Regions from separate parts of the Halarchaeum grantii genome, predicted to be linked through region 1. Evidence: riboswitches for the same ligand, from Rfam matches in the RefSeq annotation. Region 1 holds a riboswitch; the other holds the start of a gene.
What was found. Region 1 has a riboswitch for fluoride ahead of IEY12_RS13250 (fluoride efflux transporter FluC). Riboswitches for the same ligand answer to the same signal wherever they lie in the genome.

Region 1 (7,892 bases):
AATCGGTTGGGTCACCGAGGGGGCGACGAAGCCGAGCCCGACGCCGATCGCCATCGCGCCGAAAATCCAGACGGTGAGGTACTTATCGAGAAAGTCCATCGACCGCGGGTCGCCACAGCTCTCACAGTCACAGTTGGGGCCGTGGTCGTGGGCATCGACGTTACTCATCGGTCACGCTCCCCTCGAGGACAGTGACGAGCGCGACAGCCCGGTTGGTAGCGCGGTACTTCTTCCACCGGCCGTCCTTCCGGCCGTCGACCAGGCCTGCATCGACGAGTTTCGAGAGCGCGTGGCTGAGCCCGCTCTCGGTCACGTCAACGACCGCATTCAACTCACAGACGCAGAGTTCCTCTTGTGCGGCAACGAGCACACGGACGAGCGTATACCGTGTCTCGTTGGAGAGTGCCGAGAGCACATCGAGCTCAGCCTCTACCTGCGCAGTCCCGAGTGCTGCTTCGAGGGTGCTGAGCTCGTCGAGTCGGCGCTCGACGTCCTCGCTGCGACACTCCTCAAGTTCGTCGTCGAGATAGCGTCGAAGTCGTTCCGTCCCTTGTGCCATCGTAATCGAATTGAATATACTCTCAAGTAAGACTTCCGATTAATGTCCCTTATGCGGCTCATTCCGAGCCATATTCCATCTCTGTGGATAGGATACTTGACTCATTTCTAAAGACACTCATAGCCAGTCAATCGGGTGAAACGATTAACCAACATCTGGTGTGTATAGCCATTTGTTGGTTAATAGCGCTTCCAGCCTGTTGTTGGTGCCCCTGAGAGGGCGCGGGGCTGCAACCTGTGGCCCTGCCGCCCCGATCATAGACACAGGCCATTATCGATAGGATGACGCATCACAGAGACCAGTACGGACATTCAAATAGCGAGCCGGGACCAAACTGAGTGACTACCGCATCAGAAATTATGGACAAGAAGCTGTACTCGGAGGAGGAGCTCCTCAATCGGCTCCAGAAGTTCGCTGAGGAACTCGATCGTCCCCCGTCGCAGAGTGAGATGGACGATTCGGGGCCTCATGCTTCGAAGACGTACGGGAATCGGTTCGGATCGTGGAATAACGCACTCGAGGCTGCCGGACTTCAAACCGGAACGAACGACCCAAACGGACGGCCACCGACCCCCCAAGAGGATCTTCTCGCAGATCTCAAATCGGTTGCCGACATCGTAGGGGGAGCTCCGTCAGAGCGCGAATACGGTACTCATGGAGAGTATTCGGTGAAGACATACTGCAAGCGATTTGGAGGGTGGAATGCAGCACTACGGGCGGCCGGTTTTGAACCGAACGTCGAAATGAACCTCTCCGAAGAGACACTCATTACTGCCTTACAGGGGTTCGCTGATAATCTAGGTCGACCGCCCACAACAGATGAAATGGACCGGAGTGGCCCCTACACCTCGAATTCGTACAAGCGAGCTTTTGGAACCTGGAATCGTGCTCTTCGACAGGCCGGGTTAGAAGTCCACTCCGTATGGGATGTGAGCGAGGAACATCTAATATCGGAACTCAACAGTCTCGCCGCAGAGCTAGGCCATGTCCCTCGGAAGGATGAGATGCGGAACCAAGGGAAATGGAGTGCAGCGGTCTATCAGGAGCGATTCGGTTCGTGGAATGAAGCTCTCCGAGCTGCCGGCTTCGAGCCGAATCAGCGGTGGCGAATCCCACGAGAGGAGTTATTAGCCGAACTACGGGCTGTCGCGGATGATCTGGGCCGCCCACCGACAACGACGGAAATGAACGAACACGGAAAGTTCACTATCAAACCGTATCAGCGTGAATTCGGAACGTGGCGAACGGCCCTTCAAGCGGCCGATCCGGACTATTTAGAAAACTACCGTCAGTCAGATACTGAGATAGTTCCGTTTGGCTCAAACTGGCCACAGATTCGTGAGGAGATCATCACCCGTGACAACGAGTCCTGTCTGCGCTGCGGTATGGGCCGCGAAGCTCACCGCGAGAGGTTCGGACGTGATCTCCCGGTTCACCACCGGATTCCTCGACGCCGGTTCTACAACGACCCAGATCAGTCGGTCGACGATGCAGATGTACCGAGTAACCTGCTGACTCTCTGTATCCCGTGCCATCGCCGCCTTGAACGGCTGCCAGTCCAACCAGTAGTTGACTAACAAGCGAAGTTCTACGCTCAGTTCGAATCAAATCGCCGTCCAGCAAAGCGTCTACCTCCCGCCGGCGTGACGTAGATGGAGTTCTATTTTCTTCCCGATCTTCCCGAGTCGACTGGTAAGCGGGGGTTTCTCAGTACTTAGGATATGAGAAGCCACGCAGCTCCAAATGCAAGCAGAGAGACGGTCAGATTGCCGAGCGCATTCATGAATGCATCTCTCTGTTCGCCCTGCTCCCAGAGGCTAACAGTCTGAAAGCTAAACGACGAGAATGTCGTGAACGCCCCACAGAATCCGACACTCACCAAGAGGAGGATGTCGGAATCACTTACCCCAAAAATGACTGAGCCCAGGATGAAGCTCCCGAGCGTGTTTACGACGAGGGTGGCCCACGGGAACGACGTGTTGTCAATCAGCTGCCCGACCACATAACGCAGGACTGCACCGACTGCCCCGCCAATACTGATGAGGAGAATCTCCATTAATCATCACCCGGTGTTGGAGGCTGAATTGCAGTAGTAGACGTTGTAGCCACGATTTTTCGACTGGCGAGTACGCCACCAAATCCGGATGCGTAACTGGCGATAATATAGGGGACTGCAAGTTCCGGTGTGGTCAACGCAATGTCGGCCACGAACGTGCTGTAGGTTGTAAATGAAGCGAAGAAGCCCGTTCCGAAGACATAGCGCAGCCGTTTCGTGAGGAAACCATCTGCTCGAGCATCGAAGAGGAGTATCCCGAGTCCGAAGCTCCCGATGGTGTTGACGAGGAGTGTGACCAAGAGTGCGTCACCCGCTGCTGCCCCGACAGCGTATCGAAGATTCGCACCGACGATTCCACCAAGTGCAATCAATACGATCGCTTCCCCGTGCCGAATGAGTTGTCTCCGTAGCATCTGACGAACCGGAAATAGGAGTCATCAGCCGTATCGGCGGTTGGGGAAGGCGGACTCCATCGCCCGTGTTTCACTTCTGTCTCCGGTGAACGGACAGATAAACGCACCGTTCTCCAGAATATTGAATGACCGCTGAGAACTGGGTGTCGGCGTAAATCACCGTTGGGAGTGGCCAATAGAGGGCGTCTGATTCGACTGTTTTTCGTGCCCCCAGAGAGGGCGAGGGCTCCTTCGAGAGCCCTCAGAGGTGACTTCCAGTGAGTCAACAACAGCGTCCTGACAACGTCTCGATCGACGACATCCCGGTCGATATCGACAACACGCAATCAGCAGAGGTCGATTCCGCCGACGCGCCCGACGAAATCGAGTCCATCACCCGTGGGCTCGCCGGTGAGCAGCCGCCGACGAATCCGTTGGTCGTGCTGAAATCGGCCCGGTGGTGGTACATTCACGGCAAGGGCGGCACGGATCCCGCCTTCCAGTGGGCCATCGAGTGGGCGCGTCACCTTGCGACCGACACGCCTAGCGACGTTGAGCGGTTCGACGAGTTCCTCGAGTACCTCGTTACGGTCGGCTTTGCTGACGAACGCCACGAGCTCCGCTGACCGACAGAGCGGTTTTTTGAACGCCCCTGAGGGGTGCGGCGCGGTCTGAACTGTTGCAGTCGCCGTGAACTCGATTCGGTGAACACAATGTCTACGACCAGAGACTCGTCGGTCTCCTTCGACCAGACCGACACGCGATCCGACGAGATGAACAGCACTATCGAACAGTGGATCGACGACCTCGTCGCCGGCGTCGACGACGCGCAGGCCAGCGAAGAGTTCCAGGAGTGGCTTGACGTCCAGAGTCGCTTTCACGACTACTCCTACCGGAACACGCTCCTCATCAAGCGGCAGTGTCCCGAGGCGAGCCGGGTTGCAGGCTACCGGACGTGGCAGGAGGAGTTCGACCGCCACGTCACGGAGGGTGAGTCGGCCATCTGGATCTGGGCACCGATCATTACCAAGCAGTGCCCGGAATGCGAGAACTCGCCGAGCTACCACGAGGATAGCGGCTGTGAGTACGACGAGACGCCGCCCGAGGAGTGGTCCGAGGGCCTGGTCGGGTTCAAGCCCGCGCCGGTGTTCGACATCTCCCAGACCGAGGGCGAGCCGCTTCCCGACCTGGACACGGAAGCGACCGGGGACGCCGGCGACCTCGTCGAGCAGTTGACTGACGCCGCTGACGACCTCGGCGTGACGGTGCGGATCGTTCCAGCCGAGGAGTGGACCCACGGCGAGGCGAAGGGCATCTGCGAGCAGCTGAGCCTCGTCGACGTTCAGCCGCTCGTCGAGGTGCGTGATCGGGAGAACGAGGCCGACCTCGCGCGGACGCTGATTCACGAGTACGCGCACGCTCTGCTCCACTTCGACGTCGACGACGACACCGAGCGGGCAAAACGCGAAGTCGAGGCCGAAGCCGTCGCGTACGTCGTTGGGCGGTACTGCGGGCTCGACACGAGCGGATCGGCGTTCTACCTCGCTGCGTGGGAGTCGGACGATTCCGAGGTCGTTCGCGAGCGGCTCGGACGGATCAGTTCCACAGCAGAAGAGCTCATCGACGTGCTCGAAAGCGAATCCTCGTCCCAACATAGTTAACCAACAGAGTGATGGATCCCTTCCGTTCTGTTGGCTAAGTTTTTCAGCGCCCGCCGAGGGGCGGAGGCGCATTCAGACCTCCGTCGAACGATGACTGAACCCTATCTCACGACGGTCCTCGAGGAAGCCGAGCACGTTGCCGAGCAGCACGACCAGGTCGCTCGTACGACAGACAACCAAGCCCACGAATACCTCCGATACGCCGTTCTCCGGGTGCTTGAAGGAGAGGCAGATCACCTCCCGGCGGACTGGACGCCGATCGACGGCGTAACCGTCGGCTACGGGAGCGACGATGCGATGTACGACAGCTGGAGCTCCAGCGAAGACTGGTGGGAGACCGTCCCGCCGCAGGAGGCGTGTACCCGCTTCCGGGTGTTCTTCCCGGACGACCACCAGACGGTTCCCCGCGACATCGTCGACGTGATGGCCGCGCTGGGTGCCTGGCGCGTCTGGACTGGGTGCGCAGCCGCGTGCGGCTCCTACGACCATCGCGAGCGCCGCGAAGTCCACTACCTGTGGCCGGAAGGCCATCCGGTGGAGGAAGTGCTCCACGAGCGGCTCAGTGGCCCTGCGGAAGCCGTCGCACCGGACGGAGGCCGAACGGGCGACGTTCGCGACCGACTGGTCGTCGACGAGAACGCAGAGTCACGGGATGATCTCGGGCCCCGCACGAAGCGTGCCGTCGCCGAAGCAATGGACGTCTCACTCCTCTCGAACGGTGGCCGCTACGAGGTACACTCCACCTCCGGGAGCCAGTACGAAGTCGACGTCATCGACGAGTCGTGTTCCTGTCCCGACCGGCAGCAGCGCTCACCCGAAGACGGCTGCAAGCGTCGCGTCGATCACGAGATCAAACGGGGCCGTGTTCCCCGACCAGATGGCCGACTCCCGACTGATGCGGACTGACCCTGATTAACCAACAGAACAGCCTTTTCACCACTGTCGTTGGTTAACGCAGGCAGTCGCGGTCTCGTCGTCGTCACGGAAGGTCTTCTGCCGCTTCAACAAGCTCCTTCTCGGTCTGCCAGGGATACAGCCGTCCCTCCCGGTCGAACAGCTCGAAGACGCCGTCCTGCATCCAGCCGAAGGGGTGCTCTTCGTCCTCGTACTCCCGCTTGAGAACATGGCTCTTCGAGAAGAACTCTGTCGTGCCGACGAGGAGGCCCTGCTCGACGAGGAAGTCACTCGGTTCCTTCTCGGCGACGCCGACGAGGTAGGTCACGATGTCGGCGATGAGGCAGAACTTCTGGATGCTGTTGTCCCACTCACCACGGATGTCGACCATCCGGAAGGCGTAGGCGTCTTGCCGGCGGTTGAGGCGGTCGACCACGAGGTTCAGCCGCCGAATCGGCTCCCGGTCGTAGTTGCCCAGCACGAAGTATGAGCGCTCGTTTTCGTAGACGGGAGTCAGTTCGCTCAGCGCGTGGAGAATCTCTTCGTTGTCCGCCAGCGAGATCTCCTCGTCGTCGAGTTGGTCCTTCGCACTGGTGAGGACTTCCTCGGGGACGGGCGGTTCCTCGTCGGACATATATGCTTCCTCTCAGTGCCGTACGATATGGTTTACGGAGTAAATCACCAGCTTAATCAGACGCGGTTTACGCCAGAGTGATTTACCCAAGGGTAAACTACTTGCCCCTAGGCCGTGTATCGTGTCGTATGAGTACCGACCTGGGGACTGCTGAGGGGATGGAATCCCGCGAACTCGTTCACTTCGTCACCCAACAGACGCGGTTCGCGCTGATCAACAACATCCTCCAGCACCCCGAGCAGCTCCCCTCGATGTACGAACTCGAGGAGCTCAACCCCAGCGTGAGCGAGGCCACCGTCTACAAGCACGTCCAGAAGCTCATCGACGCCGGTATCGTCAAGGAAGTCGCCCTGGACGATGACCAGCGCCGACAGGGCTACCCGTGGAAGTTCTACGGGCTCACCGAAAACGGCCGGGAGTTCCTCGACGACCACAATCTCCTCGCAGCAGAGGAGACGCTCCAACAAATCTACAAGACCATCTCAGACAAGCCCGAGAAGATGGTCAAATACGAGAACGCCCCACGTCCGGAAGACGCGTAACGCCCGAGCGTTCGGTCGAAATTAGCCACCAGTTTCGATTTTGTAGTCAGCCGCCAGCTCCTGAAACTCGTCTCTCTGTAAGTAATGAGCCAGTTCTCACCCCCAAGCTTGGCTTCACTGAATCGCGACCTTCCTTACTTGTGCAGCGGGTCACCGATTTCAGGGATAGAGTAGATGTCGTTATCGGGTATTAGAGACGGATGGCTCTGTTGAAACCCTCTTGCCGTCTTGTGGTTTGCTGAAAAGCCAGTTTCGTAGCGGATCCGTCTGATCCGGTCGGAAGAGGCAGCCTTCCCAATGTCAAATTTAAAGGATTTCAACAAAGCCAGACGGATAACTATCGTAGAGGTCGCTTACTCGTCTGTTGCGCCCGTTTCGTTCGATGTAGGCGATACGGGTAACTCGGATAGTACGGGCGATACGGGTTCTACAAGTAATGCGGTAGAAATCAGAGTGAACTATTTGAGTCAGTTATGTGGCGAGACAGAGTTCAACCAAAACCCAACATCACCGAGTGTCTATGGGGTCAGTCGGAACCGGGATTGGCGTCGAAGGTGGTGCAGGTGTGTTCGACGATGCGTTCGGGGAGGCCGGTCGCGCCACAGACGGTGCAGGTGGCGAGCGGCGGAGTGGCGGACTGACTCATAGGGTGGTGTCGACGTCGTAGAGGCGGTGGCAGCGGCGAGCGTCTATGCCGCCTGCCGGTGCAACGGCCGAACCCTCCCACTCGCGGACGTCGTCGCGGCCGCACGCGTCGGCGAGAATCGCGTGACCAACGCCTACGCAACCCTGAACGAGGAACTCGGACTGCCAGCCCAGCCGATGCAGCCTCATGCGTATCTCCCACGTCTCGCCTCCAGTCTCGACGTTCCGGACGCGGTTCGGCGACAGGCGCGGACGCTCGCAGAGCGGGCTGAAGAGACACAAATCGTCCACGGTGCGTCACCGCCGGGATTCGCGGCAGCCTGCCTCTATCAGGCTGCACAGCGGGCTGACTATCGACTCACGCAGGCCGCGGTCGCCGACGTCGCCGGTGTCGCGGCCAACACAGTTCGCGGGCATCGCGATACACTCCGTAACGAACTCCAGTAAGGCACTGTCCGGGTTGTGGACGGCCGGTAGCGGAACGTAGTCTTAAGTTGATTCAAGGAAAC
Region 2 (7,892 bases), on a different contig from region 1:
CTGCGCCTCTACGCCGCCGAGGACGTCGCCGACCTCGAGGAGGGGCTGGAGGTGGCTCGCGACGCCATCGAGACCGGCGCGGCCGCCGAGACGCTCGCCGACCTGCAGGCGTTCCCCGCCTGAAACCGCCGCCCGGCGACCGCCACGCACCGGTGGCGTTTTCCGTTCTTGCGCCCATCTCGGGAGTATGAGCGACCTGACGGCCACGCTGCACACGAGCGAGGGCGACATCGAGATCGAACTCTACCCGGAGAAGGCGCCGACGACCGTCGCGAACTTCGCGGGCCTCTCGAACGGGAAGATCGCGTGGGAGGACCCCGAGACGGGCGACGTCGTCGAGAACGAACCCTACTACGAGGACGTCCCGGTCCACCGCATCATCGCGGACTTCATGATCCAGACCGGCGACCGCACCGGCACCGGGCGGGGCGGGCCCGGCTACACGTTCGACGACGAGTTCCACGACGACCTCCGTCACGACGACGCGGGCACGGTCTCGATGGCGAACTCGGGGCCGAACACGAACGGCTCGCAGTTCTTCATCACGCTCGACGCCCAGCCCCACCTCGACGACCGCCACGCCGTCTTCGGCGACGTCGTCGAGGGCATGGACGTCGTCGAGGCCATCGGGAACGTCCCGACCGACCGGAACGACGAACCGATGAAGGACGTCACGCTCGAGTCCGTGAAGCTCCACGGCGACACCCGCGACCTCGACTACTCCGGCCTCGGCGTCTAGACGGACCGAACACCTGAAGCGCTCGGAGCCCTTCACCCTCCGGTATGAGCGATTCGGACGACGAGACCCCCGTCGACCCCTCGACCATCGGCGAGGCGAACGCCCCACCGGTCGCGGAGGCGCCCTACAAGATCATCTTCGAGGCGAACAAGTGCTTCGGCGCCGGGAAGTGCGCCGCCGTCTCCGACAACTGGGAGATGGACATCACCTCCGGGATGGGGAAGCCCAAGACCTACTTCTTCGGCGAGGACGCCCTCGACGACAACGTCGCCGCGGCCGAGGCCTGCCCCGCGAAGAAGGGGCCGGGCGTCATCCACGTCGTCGACCGGCGGACGGACGAGGAGGTCGCGCCCGACCCGCACGGCGACGGCACCCTCTCCGTGGACTGGTAGGACACCGAAAACGGTTTGCGGGCGAGCGGACAACTACCGGCTGCGAGAGTGGCTGAGCGGCCAAAAGCGGCGGGCTTAAGACCCGCTCCCGTAGGGGTTCATGGGTTCGAATCCCATCTCTCGCATGCTGTCGCGAACGCACGTGAGCGACGCATCGAGTGGGATTCGCGGCTTAGCGAGTCGCAGTGCGAGCGCACGTGAGCGACCGTCTCGCGTTAGTTCGAATCCCATCTCTCGCATGCTGTCGCGAACACGCGTGAGCGACGCGGGCACCTCGGGGTCGCGTCCGGCGGTCACGTTCTTGTGGCGGGCGTTCGAAGCGCGAGGTATGTACGAGCGAATTCTGGTGCCGACGGACGGAAGCCTGGAGAGCGACCGCGCCGTCGAGGAGGCGATCGACCTCGCGGCGCTGGCGGACGCGACGGTGGTGGCGCTCTACGTGGTGGACACGAACGACTACCGGTCGCTTCCGGAGGCGAAGTGGACGGCGTTGCGGAACGAACTCGAGTCGGAGGGCGAACGCGCGGTGGCGTCGGTGGCCGAGCGCGCGAACGAGGCGGGCGTGGACGCTGAGACGGTGGTCGCGGACGGGACGCCCCACGAGGTGATTTTGGAGCGCGCGAGGAGCGGCGACGTGGACGCGGTGGCGATGGGGACGCACGGGCGGAGCGGCGTGGAGCGCTTCCTGCTCGGGAGCGTGACGGAGCGCGTCGTCCGCGAGTCGCCGGTGCCGGTGTTGGTGGCGCGCGTCGACGAGTCGGAGTGACGGGTCAGCCCGCGAGCGCGAGGATGAGCCACGCGAGCGCGATGGCGGCGCCGGCACCGAGGAGGTTCGCGACGGCGGTAATCGCGGCGCGGACGCGCTCGCCGGTCTCCCAGAGCCGGACGGTTTCGACGGCGAACGAGGAGAAGGTGGTGAACGCGCCGCAGGCGCCGGTGCCGAGGAGAAGCATGGCGTCACCGCCGACGCCGGCGAAGGTGAGGAGGCCGAGGAGGAAGCTCCCGACGACGTTGACGGCGAGCGTGCTCGCGGGGAACCCGTCAGCGGCGACGGACTCGCCGACGGCGGTCCGGCAGAGCGCGCCGAGCGCGCCGCCGAGGCCGACGAGGGTGGCGGCGGCGAAGCCGGAGCTCACGAGAGCCACCTCCGGTGGGGAGTGCGAGTCAGTCGGGCCGGAGGTCCGGCGCGACTCGCGTGTCGCTCGCGTTCGCTCGCTCCCGCTCGTCTGGGCGCGGCGCCCTCTCTGCGGTCGGCTGCCGCGTGAGTCACGCGAGCCACCCCCGGTGGCGCGTGTGGGTCAATCGGGCGGTGGCCGTAGCAGCGGTCACGCGGACCACCCGGTGATCCGGCGGGCGAGCGTGCGGCCGGCGAGGACGGCGGCGAAGCCGAGCGCGTAGGTGAGGGCGACGTTCGCGACGAGGAGGGCGGGGCGCGCGGTGGCGCTCTGGACGGCGAACGTGCTGTAGGTGGTGAACGAGGAGAGGAAGCCGGTGGAGACGAGGAGGCGGACGTCTGCGGGGAGCGCCCCCCGGTAGAGGGTCCCGTAGACGAGGAAGCCGAGCGCGAATGCGCCGAGGACGTTCGCGAGGAGCGTGCCGGGGAGGCCGGGTGCGAGGAGGGCGGCGGCGTACCGGCAGTTCGCGCCGGCGACGCCGCCGAGCGCGACGAGGGCGGCGACGCGGAGGCGCGCGCGGAGCGGACCGGCGGTGAGTGTTCGCGTGGACATGGCTGTGTGACGGAGGCGTCATCAGCCGGTGTCTCCGGCGGTTTGGGGCGGGCGGACGCCATCGCCCGCGTCCTCGGACGATGCGACCGGCGGGCACTTAGCGACACCGGAGTGGCGCGTGGAGCGCAACGCCCATTTCCGTCGCTCGCGTTCTCGTGTGTATGAGCGATGTCGAGCGCGAGTTCGAGGAGAGCGAGACGTTCGCGGCCGAGGGCGACGCGTACGTCCCGACGACGAACGACTGGGAGGCGACGGTCGAGATCGCGGACGGGACGCTGACCGTGACGGTCCGCGTGCCGACGCTGTCGGCGGCCGTCACGGAGCAGGAGACGGTCGCGGACGTCGTCGAGGACGGGTGGTTGGAGACGCTCGAACTGCGAGTGGCGGACGCGCCGAACGTGACGCGCGCCGAAGAAGCGAGCCCGCCGACGGTCGAACGCGCGGGCGGCGACGTCGTCGTGGAGACGGTCATCGACGCCCGCGCGGGGCACGCCGCCGAGGACGCGCTCGCGGTCGTGAACTACGTCGAGGGGACGTGGTTCGAGGGCATCATCCCGGGCTACGACTATCGGCCGGACGTGCAGGACCTCCGGGACCGGGCGGCGGGCCGGGGGCAGTCGGGCGCGAGCGCCGACCGCCTCTAATCAGTCCATCGCGATGTAGGTCTCGGTGTCCTCGACGCCCCGGATGCCCTGAATCGCGTTGGCGGCGACCGCCTTCAGGTCGTCGGGGACTCCACGCTGACCGTGACGACGAAGTCGACGTCGCCGGGGAGTGGGACGTCATCGCCGAAGCCGACACCGAGGACGTGCAGGACCTCCTCGGCGCGTCCTCGTCGGGGATTCAGGCGCTCGAAGGGGTGGCGGACACGAAGACGTACATCTCGATGTCGGCCTAGTCGACGCGGGCGTCGAAGACCGCCTCGACGCGCTCGGCGACCGCGTCGGGCGACCGCGTGGCGTCGATGCGGACGAACCGCTCGGGGTCGGCCTCGACGAGGCGCTCGTAGTTCTCGCGGACGTCCGCGAGGAACTCGGCCTGCTCGAACTTGTTCGTCGCGCCGGCGCGCTCGGCGGCGGTGTGGGGGTCGACGTCGAAGTAGAGCGTGAGGTCCGGCTCTCTGGTCCACGGCTCGTGGACGTCGCGGAGGAACCGCATTGGGCGGGGGACGCGACCCGACAGGGCGACGCCCTGGTAGGCGTAGCGCGAGTCCGAGTAGCGGTCGGAGACGACGATATCGCCGCGCTCGAGGGCGGGACGGACGAGCCGGGAGAGGTGGGCGGCGTGGTCGGCCGTGTAGAGGAACGCCTCGGCGAGCGGGTCGGCGTCGTCGTCCCGGACGGAGCGAAGGACGGCCTCGCCGTACCACGAGTCCGTGGGTTCGCGGGTGAAGGCGTAGCCGTCGTCGCGGGTCTCGCGGAGCGCCTCCCAGACGGTGGTCTTCCCGCTCCCGTCGATACCTTCGAGCGTGACGAGCATACGCGGGGTTTCGGGCGTGGCGGTTTATCGCCACCGAAAGCCGGGGACTACCTTTAGGGTGGTACCGCCCGAACGAGGAACCATGAAGGTTCTCGTCACCGGCGGCACGGGATTCATCGGCACGCACCTCTGTCGAGAGCTCGTAGAGCGGGGCCACGACGTGACCGCGCTCGCGCGGACGCCGAACGACGACGGCGTTCCCGAGGGCGTCGAGGCGGTGACGGGCGACGTGACGGCGTACGACTCGATGGAGGGCGCCTTCGAGGGGCAGGACGCCGTGGTCCACCTCGTCGCGCTCTCGCCGCTGTTCAAGCCGAAGGGCGGGGACGAGCGGCACTTCGAGGTCCACCTGCAGGGGACGGAGAACGTCGTCCGCGCCGCCGAGGCGCACGACGTGCGCAAGCTCGTCCAGCTGTCGGCGCTCGGCGCGGACCCCGACGGCGAGACGGCGTACGTCCGCGCGAAGGGGCAGGCCGAGGCGGCCGTGCGGGAGTCCGAGCTCGCGTCGACGATCCTCCGTCCGTCCGTGGTGTTCGGCGAGGGCGGCGAGTTCGTCTCCTTCACGAGGACGCTGACGACGCCGTACGTCACGGCGCTCCCCGGCGGCGGGAAGACGCGCTTCCAGCCGATCTGGGTGGGTGACCTCGTGGGAATCATCGCGGACGCGTTGAAGCGCGAGCACGACGGCGAGACCTACGAGGTCGGCGGCCCGGAGGTGCTGTCGCTCGCGGACGTCGCGAAGCAGATCTACCGCGCGGAGGGGAAGTCCCTGACCGTGCTCTCGGTGCCGATGGGGCTCGCGGGCGTCGGGATGTCGATGGCGGACGCGGTGCCGGGCGTGCCGTTCGGGCGCGACCAGTACCGCTCGCTGCGCTTCGACAACACCGTCGCGGAGAACGACGTCGCGGCGTTCGGGCGCGACCCCGCGGACTTGAAGCGCCTCTCGGAGTACCTCCGAGAGCCCTAACCGAACGTATATAAACAGCTGTTATTCGGCCGAACGGTCGATACGGTGTACTTCGGTTACGAGGGCCGAAACCGCCGAAATCGTCAAATGGGGGGCGTCGTCCGACAGCCGTCATAACAACACTTATCCGTCTCATAGCTCTGTTCTCTGTAACTGGCACCACATGAAACTCGCAATGATCGGCTTCGGGCAGGCCGGGGGGAAGATTCTCGACAGGTTCCTGGAGCACGACGAGCAGACCGGGAGCAACGTCGTCCGCGCCGCCGTCGCGGTCAACACGGCGAAGGCGGACCTGATGGGACTCGAGCACGTCCCGCAGGAGAACCGCGTCCTCATCGGCCAGTCGCGGGTGAAGGGGCACGGTGTCGGCGCGGACAACGAACTCGGCGCCGAGATCGCCGAGGAGGACATCGACGAGATACAGGGCGCCATCGACTCCATCCCCGTCCACGAGGTCGACGCCTTCCTCATCATCACGGGTCTCGGCGGCGGCACCGGCTCCGGCGGGTCGCCCGTCATGGCGCGCCACATCAAGCGCATCTACACCGAACCCGTCTACGGCCTCGGCGTCCTCCCGGCGGGCGACGAGGGCGGCATCTACACGCTGAACGCCGCACGCTCCTTCCGGACGCTCGTCCGCGAGGTCGACAACCTCCTCGTCTTCGACAACGACGCGTGGCGCAAGAGCGGGGAGTCAATGCAGGGCGGCTACCGGCAGATAAACGACGAGATCGTCACCCGCTTCGGCATCCTCTTCGGCGCCGGCGAGGTCGAGCAGGGCGGCGAGGTCGCCGAGAGCGTCGTGGACTCCTCGGAGATCATCAACACGCTCGCGGGCGGCGGCGTCTCCACGGTCGGCTACGCCGCCGAAGACGTCTCCGACGAGAAGCAGAGCAGCGGCCTCCTCTCGCGCTTCACCGGCGGGGACGAGCAGTCCAGCCTCGACTCCGCGAGCACGACGAACCGCATCACCTCGCTCGTCCGGAAGGCCGCGCTCGGCCGGCTCACCCTCCCCTGCAAGATCGAGAACGGCGCCGAGCGCGCCCTCCTCGTCACCGCCGGCCCCTCGCAGTTCCTCAACCGGAAGGGTATCGAGCGCGGCCGCAAGTGGCTCGAAGAGCAGACCGGCTCCATGGAGGTCCGGGGCGGCGACTACCCCGTGGAGGACTCGAACAACGTCGCGGCCGTCGTCCTCCTGAGCGGCGTGACCGACGTCCCGCGCATCAAGGAGCTCCAGCAGATCGCCATCGAGGCGCGGGAGAACATCGACGACATTCGCGGCGAGAGCGAACAGAACTTACAGGACCTCGTCGAAGACGATGACGATGAACTCGAGCCGCTATTCTAGCCTCGCGCTCGCGGCGCTGCTCGCCCTCTCCGTTCTCGCGGTCCCCGCGGGTGCGGTCTCCGTGGACGGCACCGCGCCGCCGTCCGCGCAGGTCGGGAGCCAGCAGACCGCGACGTACACGTTCACCGACCTCTACGAGGAGTACGACACGTGGACGCTCCGGGGGAGTACGGAACTCACGCAGGTGACGTGGACGGTGACGCTCTACGACCAGACGGGCGCGAAGATCGCCCAGCACTCGCCGACCGGGCAGAGCTTCGAGCAGCAGGTGCAGGCGAGCGAGGACGTGAACAAGGTGACCGTGCGCGTCGAGGGGACGGTGCCGGCGGTCGAGGAGTACAGCTACGAGCCGGCCCAGCAGCTCACGGTCGCGGAGTTCACGCAGGCCCAGCAGGGCGGCTCCGCGTCGATGATCGGCGAGGCGCACACGACGCGGCCGTACACCGAGAGCAGTCAGGAGGCACGGACCGCGATCGAGGACGCCCAGAGCGCCATCGAGAGCGCGCAGAGCGCGGGCGCGAGCGTGAGTGAGGCGACCTCGCTCGTCGAGAACGCCATCTCCGCGTACAACGCCGGGAACTTCGAGAACGCCATCTCGCTCGCGAGTCAGGCCGAACAGCAGGCCGAGTCCGCGGCCTCCTCCGCGCAGACCCAGCGTTGGCTGTTCATCGGCGCGGGGGTCGTCGTCGCGCTCCTCGTGATCGGCGGCGGCGTCTGGTGGTACCTGCGCCAGCGCGACACCTACGACCGCCTCGGCTAGGGTCGAACCCGCACGCCTTTCTACGCTCCTCGTCCTACGACAGCCAGATGCGGACGCTCGTTCCGTTCGACGCCACGGACCCGAAGACGCGCCTCGCGGGACTGTTCACCCCGTCGGAGCGACGCGACCTCGCGGGCGTGCTGCTCGCGGACGTCCTCGCGGCGCTCCGCGCGGCGGGCGGCGACCCGCTCGTCGTCGCGACCGAGTCGGTCGACTGCGCGGCGCCCGTCGTCGTGGACGAGCGGCCGCTGAGCGAGGCGGTGAACGCCCGTCTCGACGCGGGGACGGCGGTGGTGATGGCCGACCTCGCGCTCGCGACGCCGCGCGCGCTGGCGCGCTTCTTCGCGGCGGACGGCGACGTGGTGCTCGCCCCGGGTCTCGGCGGCGGGACGAACGCGCTCGTCGTTCGGGACGACGCCTTCGCGGTCGACTACCACGGCACGTCCTACCTCGACCACCTCCGGGCCGCCCACGAGGGCG

Region 2: linked by a shared signal. The riboswitch ahead of IEY12_RS04415 (fluoride efflux transporter FluC) and the one ahead of IEY12_RS13250 (fluoride efflux transporter FluC) in region 1 are both predicted to bind fluoride.

Annotation. Positions count from the first base shown of each region.
Region 1 covers NZ_BMPF01000004.1:171,339-179,230, forward strand. The annotation lists gene arsB (ACR3 family arsenite efflux transporter) at 1-168, opposite strand, end outside; gene IEY12_RS13235 (ArsR/SmtB family transcription factor) at 161-559, opposite strand; gene IEY12_RS13240 (homing endonuclease associated repeat-containing protein) at 919-2,136, shown strand; gene crcB (fluoride efflux transporter CrcB) at 2,274-2,615, opposite strand; gene IEY12_RS13250 (fluoride efflux transporter FluC) at 2,615-3,028, opposite strand; fluoride riboswitch at 3,037-3,101, opposite strand; gene IEY12_RS13255 (DUF8013 domain-containing protein) at 3,286-3,633, shown strand; gene IEY12_RS13260 (ArdC-like ssDNA-binding domain-containing protein) at 3,721-4,668, shown strand; gene IEY12_RS13265 (hypothetical protein) at 4,759-5,574, shown strand; gene IEY12_RS13270 (DUF8170 family protein) at 5,648-6,196, opposite strand; gene IEY12_RS13275 (MarR family transcriptional regulator) at 6,325-6,738, shown strand; gene IEY12_RS13280 (transcription initiation factor IIB family protein) at 7,411-7,830, shown strand.
Region 2 covers NZ_BMPF01000001.1:807,980-815,871, forward strand. The annotation lists gene IEY12_RS04385 (anthranilate phosphoribosyltransferase) at 1-123, shown strand, start outside; gene IEY12_RS04390 (peptidylprolyl isomerase) at 188-739, shown strand; gene IEY12_RS04395 (ferredoxin) at 784-1,131, shown strand; tRNA gene IEY12_RS04400 (tRNA-Leu) at 1,174-1,256, shown strand; gene IEY12_RS04405 (universal stress protein) at 1,460-1,897, shown strand; gene IEY12_RS04410 (fluoride efflux transporter FluC) at 1,902-2,267, opposite strand; gene IEY12_RS04415 (fluoride efflux transporter FluC) at 2,457-2,858, opposite strand; fluoride riboswitch at 2,864-2,933, opposite strand; gene IEY12_RS04420 (DUF5813 family protein) at 3,020-3,502, shown strand; gene tmk (dTMP kinase) at 3,753-4,337, opposite strand; gene IEY12_RS04430 (complex I NDUFA9 subunit family protein) at 4,420-5,304, shown strand; gene IEY12_RS04435 (tubulin/FtsZ family protein) at 5,468-6,652, shown strand; gene IEY12_RS04440 (hypothetical protein) at 6,630-7,412, shown strand; gene cofC (2-phospho-L-lactate guanylyltransferase) at 7,460-7,892, shown strand, end outside.